2 regions of the Dermacoccus barathri genome follow, and region 2 is predicted to be linked to the other one. Evidence: predicted binding sites of a transcription regulator. Region 2 holds the regulator's gene; the other holds the start of a gene.
The links. The regulator LexA, encoded in region 2, represses DNA repair genes until DNA is damaged. The targets are predictions, from matches to a motif close to TCGAACANNTGTTCGA.
Positions count from the first base shown of each region.

Region 1: a site for LexA is predicted at 2,082-2,097, ahead of ruvC (crossover junction endodeoxyribonuclease RuvC). Genes of this name have one in related genera too.

Region 1 is NZ_JADCTK010000004.1:48,548-51,945, forward strand. It holds gene ruvB (Holliday junction branch migration DNA helicase RuvB) at 1-764, opposite strand, end outside; gene ruvA (Holliday junction branch migration protein RuvA) at 761-1,366, opposite strand; gene ruvC (crossover junction endodeoxyribonuclease RuvC) at 1,363-2,010, opposite strand; gene IM689_RS08340 (YebC/PmpR family DNA-binding transcriptional regulator) at 2,184-2,957, opposite strand; gene IM689_RS08345 (potassium transporter Kup) at 3,165-3,398, shown strand, end outside.
Region 2 is NZ_JADCTK010000004.1:285,393-288,790, forward strand. It holds gene nrdR (transcriptional regulator NrdR) at 1-289, opposite strand, end outside; gene IM689_RS09375 (LysM peptidoglycan-binding domain-containing protein) at 537-950, opposite strand; gene lexA (transcriptional repressor LexA) at 1,217-1,936, shown strand; gene IM689_RS09385 (Sir2 family NAD-dependent protein deacetylase) at 1,950-2,789, opposite strand; gene IM689_RS09390 (LysR family transcriptional regulator) at 2,859-3,398, shown strand, end outside.

The sequences.
Region 1 (3,398 bases), 240 kb from region 2:
CCCAGGTCGACGACCTGACGGCCGTGCACCTGCGCGTAGTCACGGACGCGGCGCAGGAGTCGGTTCGCGATGCGCGGGGTACCGCGCGAGCGACCGGCGATCTCCTCGATGCCCTCGCGTGTCGCGGGCACGCCGAGCAGGTCGGCGTTGCGCGCGAGGATGGCAGCGAGATCGCTCGCCTTGTAGTAGTCGAGGTGGCCGGTGAAGCCGAAGCGGTCACGCAGCGGCGCGGGCAGCAGCCCCGCACGCGTGGTGGCGCCGACGACGGTGAACGGCGGCAGTTCGAGCGGGATGGCCGTTGCGCCCGGCCCCTTGCCGACGATGACGTCGACGCGGAAGTCTTCCATCGCGAGGTAGAGCATCTCCTCCGCCGGGCGGGCCATGCGGTGGATCTCGTCGAGGAAGAGCACCTCGCCCTCGGTGAGAGAGCTGAGGATGGCCGCCAGGTCACCCGCGTGCTGGATGGCTGGTCCGCTCGTGATGCGAATAGGGGCCTCGAGCTCGCTCGCCACGATCATGGCGAGCGTCGTCTTACCGAGCCCGGGAGGGCCTGAGAGCAGGACGTGGTCCGGCGGCGCACCGCGTCGGCGCGCGGCCTCGAGCACGAGACCGAGCTGATCACGCACCCGCTCCTGACCGGGGAAGTCGGCCAGCTTCTTCGGCCTCAGGGCCGCTTCGAGCTGCTGCTCGTCCTCAGAACCGTGCGGGTCGACGAGGCGCGGCGAGATGTCGGCGCTGTGGTCCTCGAAGTGCGCCGGGCTCATCGGCCGAGCTCCCGCAGGGCCAGGCGCAGCAGGACGGGCGTCGTGGCGCCGTCGGCCTCGGGCAGCTTGGCGACCTTGGCCACGGCGTCATCGGCCTGCTTGGCGCTCCAGCCGAGCCCCACGAGCGCCTCTGCCACCTGCGAGTCACCCGGCGTCGTCGCGGCAGGTACCTCGGGCGTGGCCTGTGTTTCGCCCGTACCGACGGGCACGACCTTGTCGCGCAGTTCGAGGACGATGCGCTCGGCGCCCTTCTTGCCGATGCCGGGCACCTTCGTCAAGGCGGTGACGTTGCCTGTCGCGATGGCCGACGACAGCTGCGCCGGGTCGTGAACGGCCAGCATCGCCAGGGCGAGGCGCGGCCCGACACCACTGACGGTCTGCACCTGCTCGAACAGGGCGCGTTCGTCGTCACCGGCGAAGCCGAAGAGGGTGAGCGAGTCCTCACGCACCACCAGCGACGTCGCCAGGCGCATCGACTCCCCCGGGCGCGCCGAGGCGGCCGTCGCAGGCGTGGTGTGGACGAGCAGCCCGACTCCCCCGACCTCGAGGACCACGGTGTCGAGCGTCGCTGCTGCGACGGCGCCGGTGAGGCTGGAGATCATGGACGGGCTCCTCGGGTGGTGGCGTCGCGGGAGGCGGACGAGCGCAGCGGCTCACGATACTGCTTGGCCGCCGAACGGGATCGACGCGCCGCCGCAGCTTCTGCGGCACGGTACTGGGCCGCCGCCGGGGCGAGCGGACGCTCGCCGTCGGTGTTGGCCCGACGGGCGGCACCCGCACCACGCCAGTGGTGACAGATGGCAAGAGCCAGAGCGTCGGCGGCGTCAGCGGGCTTGGGGGCGCTCTCGAGACCGAGGATGCGCGTCACCATGGCCGTCACCTGACCCTTGTCGGCCCGCCCGTTGCCCGTGACAGCTGCCTTCACCTCGGACGGCGTGTGCAGACCGAGCGGCAACCCGCGCGACGCAGCAGCGAGCATCGGAACGGCGGAGGCCTGGGCGGTGCCCATGATGGTCGAGACGTCGTTTCGGGCGAACATGCGCTCGACGGCGACGGCGTCCGGCCTGGTGCGTTCGAAGACGGCCTCGAGTTCCACCTGCAACTCGTGAAGACGCTCATGCAGTGGGGTGTCCGCACCGGTGCGGATCACGCCGACCGTGACGATCTGCAGGCGACCGCCGGGAGCGCCCTGAACCACTCCGACGCCGCAGCGCGTCAGACCGGGGTCAACGGCGAGCACACGCATGCGCAACGCTCCTTCCGCTGACGGGACCGCCCCGGCACCTGACCAACAAGATGACAAGACGATGAGTCGATGCGAACACCTGTTCGCACCCGATCACTCTACCGTCGCACACGCCGAAGGCGACCCGACCCGCCGAGGGTCGAGCCGCCTTCCGCTCGTGACGTGCTTGCCGATCAGTCCTCGGCGTCGAGTTCGGCGAGAACCTCGTCCGAGACCTGACCGTTGGCGAAGACGTTCTGCACGTCGTCGCTGTCCTCGAGTGCCTCGATGACACGGAACATCTTCTTCGCGCCGTCCTTGTCGAGGGGAACCTCCATCGACGGCATCCACGAGGCCTCGGCGGAGTCGTAGTCGATACCGGCCGACTGCAACGCCTCACGCACACCCACGAAGTCGCCCGCTTCGGAGACGATCTCGAAGGACTCACCAAGGTCGTTGACCTCCTCGGCACCGGCCTCGAGGACGATCTCGAGGACGCCGTCCTCCGTCGCGTCGTCCTTGTCTCCCTGGTCCTTGGGCACGATGACGACGCCCTTGCGGTTGAACAGGTAGGCGACCGAACCGGAGTCGGCCATCGAGCCGCCGTTCTTCTGCAGAGCGGTGCGAACCTCGGCGACGGCGCGGTTCTTGTTGTCCGTCAGGCACTCGATGAGCACGGCGACGCCGCCAGGGGCGTAACCCTCGTACATGAGGGCCTGGTACTCGGCTCCACCGGCCTCTGCGCCCGAACCGCGCTTGACGGCGCGGTCGATGTTGTCGTTGGGAACCGACGACTTCTTCGCCTTCTGGATGGCGTCGTACAGCGTCGGGTTACCGGCCGGGTCGCCGCCACCGGAACGGGCCGCAACCTCGATGTTCTTGATGAGCTTGGCGAACAGCTTGCCGCGCTTGGCGTCGATCGCAGCCTTCTTGTGCTTCGTCGTCGCCCATTTGGAGTGGCCGCTCATGTCTCCCTCTCGCTGGTCCGTCGTGCCGTTCCTCTGGGGTTCTGTCGCGGTGCTCCTTCGCCGAAGGCCCGCGGGGCGGCTCACGACGACACGCGCGTCCACCCGTCAGATCTGTCGGCAGTCTAACGGGGTGCGCTCCTCGCCTCACATCTGCTCAGGTGAACCACAGTTGCCGCGACACGCCACTGCAGGTTCATACTTTCGGACGTGACATCTTCGAACGGGTCCGCGTCGGTCACTGCGGAAACTGACGAGCGGGCCGGTGGGCACCGGAAGAAGGGTGCCGGCGCGCTCGTGCTCGGCGCGCTCGGTGTCGTCTTCGGCGACATCGGCACGAGCCCCCTGTACTCCGTGCAGAGCGTGTTCAACGCCAGCCACAACGCCGTCATCGCCAACGAGGCAGACATCTACGGAACGATCTCCTGGATGTTCTGGTCGCTC
Region 2 (3,398 bases):
CCCCCTTGGAGCGGATCGACTCCTCCACCTGCTGAGCGAGGACGGCGAGCTGATCGTCGGAAACCGGGCGGCCCTGGCAGGCCTTGCGCACGCCCGACATGACCTTGTCGCGAGAGAAGGGTTCGCTCACACCGGAGCGCTTGACGACCGTGAGGCTCGCGGTCTCGACGGTGGAGAAACGCTTGCCGCAGTCGGGGCACTGGCGGCGACGCTTGATGCAGGTGCCGTCCTCGGTCGAACGGGAGTCGACCACACGGGAGTCGGCGTTGCGGCAGAAGGGACAGTGCACGTGCCACGCCTCTCGATCGCAGGATTCCACCGCCTCGTGACGGTATGAACCCCAACACCGGCATCGCGGTAATTCTTCCGCAAACAACCACATGTTGGGGGCATTAGGGCGCCTATGCCCTACATCTAGGAATCCTAGGTTGCGTTGGCGACCGCTCGCAACCGTGTCGGCAAACCCGGCGCACCAACCCCAGCAATGACGCGGAAAAGATGTGCGGCTCGCCCCAGCGACACGCCGAGGGGGCCGCTCAGCCTGCCGGAACGAGAATTCGCTGGCCGGCCTGAACGTGCATCGAGCTCATGTTGTTGGCCTCCTGGATGGCCACGACACCACGGTCGTTACGCAGGGACGGCAGCTCACGAGCGGCGATCTGAGAAAGGGTCTCCCCGTCCTTCACCGTGACCGACGTCGCGCCACCGGCAGGGTTAGCTTCGGCCACGGCCTTGGCCGCAAGGAGGCCACCGCCGACGAGAACCAGAAGCGCCAGAAGGGCGGCGAAGCGACGGCGAGCGAGAACGGCACGACGCGTCAACGGGGCGCGCCGCGTGCTACGACCACCCTCAAGGGAATCGACGACCGCAGGCCCCGACGGAACGAGGTGCAGGTGACGACGGGGGCTCGGCGCGACCGCCGGGGCGTCCAGACTGGGCACAGCACTCATGTTCATTCCTCCTGACTCGGCGCGGATGCATCGAACATCCGTGCGATAGAACAACTGTACGACACAAACGTTCGAAAGCAAGGCCGTCGGCGGCGTGTTTCTCGTACATGTTTGCGAAAACTGTGTACGGTGGTGCCTACGTTGATCCCGAACGCTCACACCGAATCAGCGGCCACCGACAACCCCGGAATTCCGGGGAGAATCAGGGCTCCGCACCGAGGTCCGCGTCCGCGAGATCACTGTTTTCGTCGATGTGAGGAGACGCCATGGGTGAGGTCCACTCCATGAACAACCGCGCGAAGGGCAAACTGACCCCGCGCCAGCAGAAAGTGCTCACCGTCATCCGGCGCTCGGTCGACGAGCGCGGTTACCCGCCGAGTCTGCGCGAGATCGGTGAGGCCGTCGGGCTGACGAGCCCGAGCTCCGTCGCACACCAGCTCGCCACGCTCGAGCGCAAGGGTTACCTGCGTCGCGACCCCAACCGCCCTCGCGCCATGGAGGTCGTCTCTCCCGACGACGGCGCCGACACCCGCGGTTACCGCGGAGGCACCTCGGTGCGTGCAGCGTCCGAGAGCACGTACGACGAGACCGACTCGGGCAACGAGCGTCCGCAGGCCTCCTTCGTCCCCGTCGTCGGACGCATCGCCGCCGGCGGGCCGATCCTGGCCGAGCAGGCCGTCGAGGACGTGTTCCCCCTCCCCCGTCAGATCGTCGGTGACGGCGAACTGTTCCTGCTCAAGGTCGTCGGCGACTCGATGATCGAAGCCGCCATCTGCGACGGCGACTGGGTCGTCGTGCGCCAGCAGCCGGAGGCGTCCAACGGTGAGATCGTGGCTGCGCTGCTCGACGGCGAGGCCACCGTGAAGACGTTCAAGCGCACGAACGGCAAGACGTGGCTCCTGCCCGCGAACGAGAACTACGAGCCGATCGACGGCGACGAAGCCAGCATCATGGGCAAGGTCACGGCGGTGCTGCGCAGCGTCTGACTTTCGCCCACCCTCACGTCGTCGCGTTCGCCTCGGTCTGCACCTGCAGGCCGAGGCGTTCGCATGTCGCGGTGAGGGTGGCACCAAGCGGTTCGTGCAGCACGAGATCGGCGCGCTCCGAACCGCGCATGCTTCCCAGACCGACCAGGGCCACGGGCTTGCCCGACTTAAGCGCGGCCGAGACGAACCGGAAGCCCGACATCACCTTGAGCGAACTTCCGAGAACGAGAACCGCCCGTGACAGTTCGAGCTGCGCGTAGCAGTGCTCAACCGTCGCGGTGGGCACGCTCTCGCCGAACATCACGACGTCGGGCTTGACGACGAGCGAGCCGCAGTGCGGACATGCCACGAGGACGAAGGCATCCTGCGCACTCCGGGCAACCTCGGCGTCTCCGTCGGCCAACAGGGCCACGTCGCGCGGGAGGTTCGGGTTGGCGTCGCGGATGCGCCCCTGGAACTCCGCTCGATCCGAGCGGCTGCCGCACTCGACGCACTGCACCGAGGAGAGCGAACCGTGCAGTTCGAGGGCGTCCGCTCCGGAGGCCGCATGAAGACCGTCGACGTTCTGCGTCACGAGGTGTTGCACGAGACCTGCGCGCTGCAAGGCTGCAACAGCGTGGTGGCCGCCGTTGGGCCGAGCCGCGGCGAAACGTTCCCACCCGACGGCGCTGCGAACCCAGTAGCGTCGGCGCGCGTCGTCCCCGCTGAGGAACTGCTGGAACGTCATGGGAACCGTTCGGCGGGTGCCGTCAGGCTTGCGGTAGTCGGGAATGCCCGACTCGGTCGAGAGACCCGCCCCGGTGAGCACGAACAGGTCGCCCTGCGCGACGAACTCCGCCAACTCTGCAGTCACAGGTGGCCCCTCTCATACGACGATCGATAGAAACTACAACATCCGATAACGCCGGGTTATTCTCTACGGATGATCGACGCCGCCGGCCTTCGGGTCATGAAAGCCATTGCCCAGGAGGGTAGCTTCACCGCTGCCGCTGCTTCCCTGGGCTACTCCCAGCCTGCCGTGTCCCAGATGGTGCGCCGCTTGGAGGACAAGACGGGCACGGCTCTCGTCGAGCGCCTCGGACGTTCGGTGCGTCTGACCGAGGCGGGCCACGTGCTCGCCCGCACAGCCACTCCGGTGCTCGCCGCTCTCGAGGCGGCGGAGGGCGAAGTGGCCTCGATCGCCGGCCTGAGGGCGGGACGAGTGCGCCTCATGGCCTTCCCCTCGGCCTCGTCGACCGTCGTCCCACGAGCGCTGTCGCTCGTCAAGCAGCGCTACCCCGACGTTCAGGTCACCTTCGCGGAAGCGGAGCCGCCGGAGTCACTCGCGGCGCTTCGGGCGGGAGATTGCGATGTTGCAGTCGCGTTCTCCTACGACGGCGACGAGATCGCGGCACACGCGGAGGATCTCGAGGGGCTCACCACGCTCGACCTGCTCGAGGACGAGGTGCGCCTCGCCGTACCG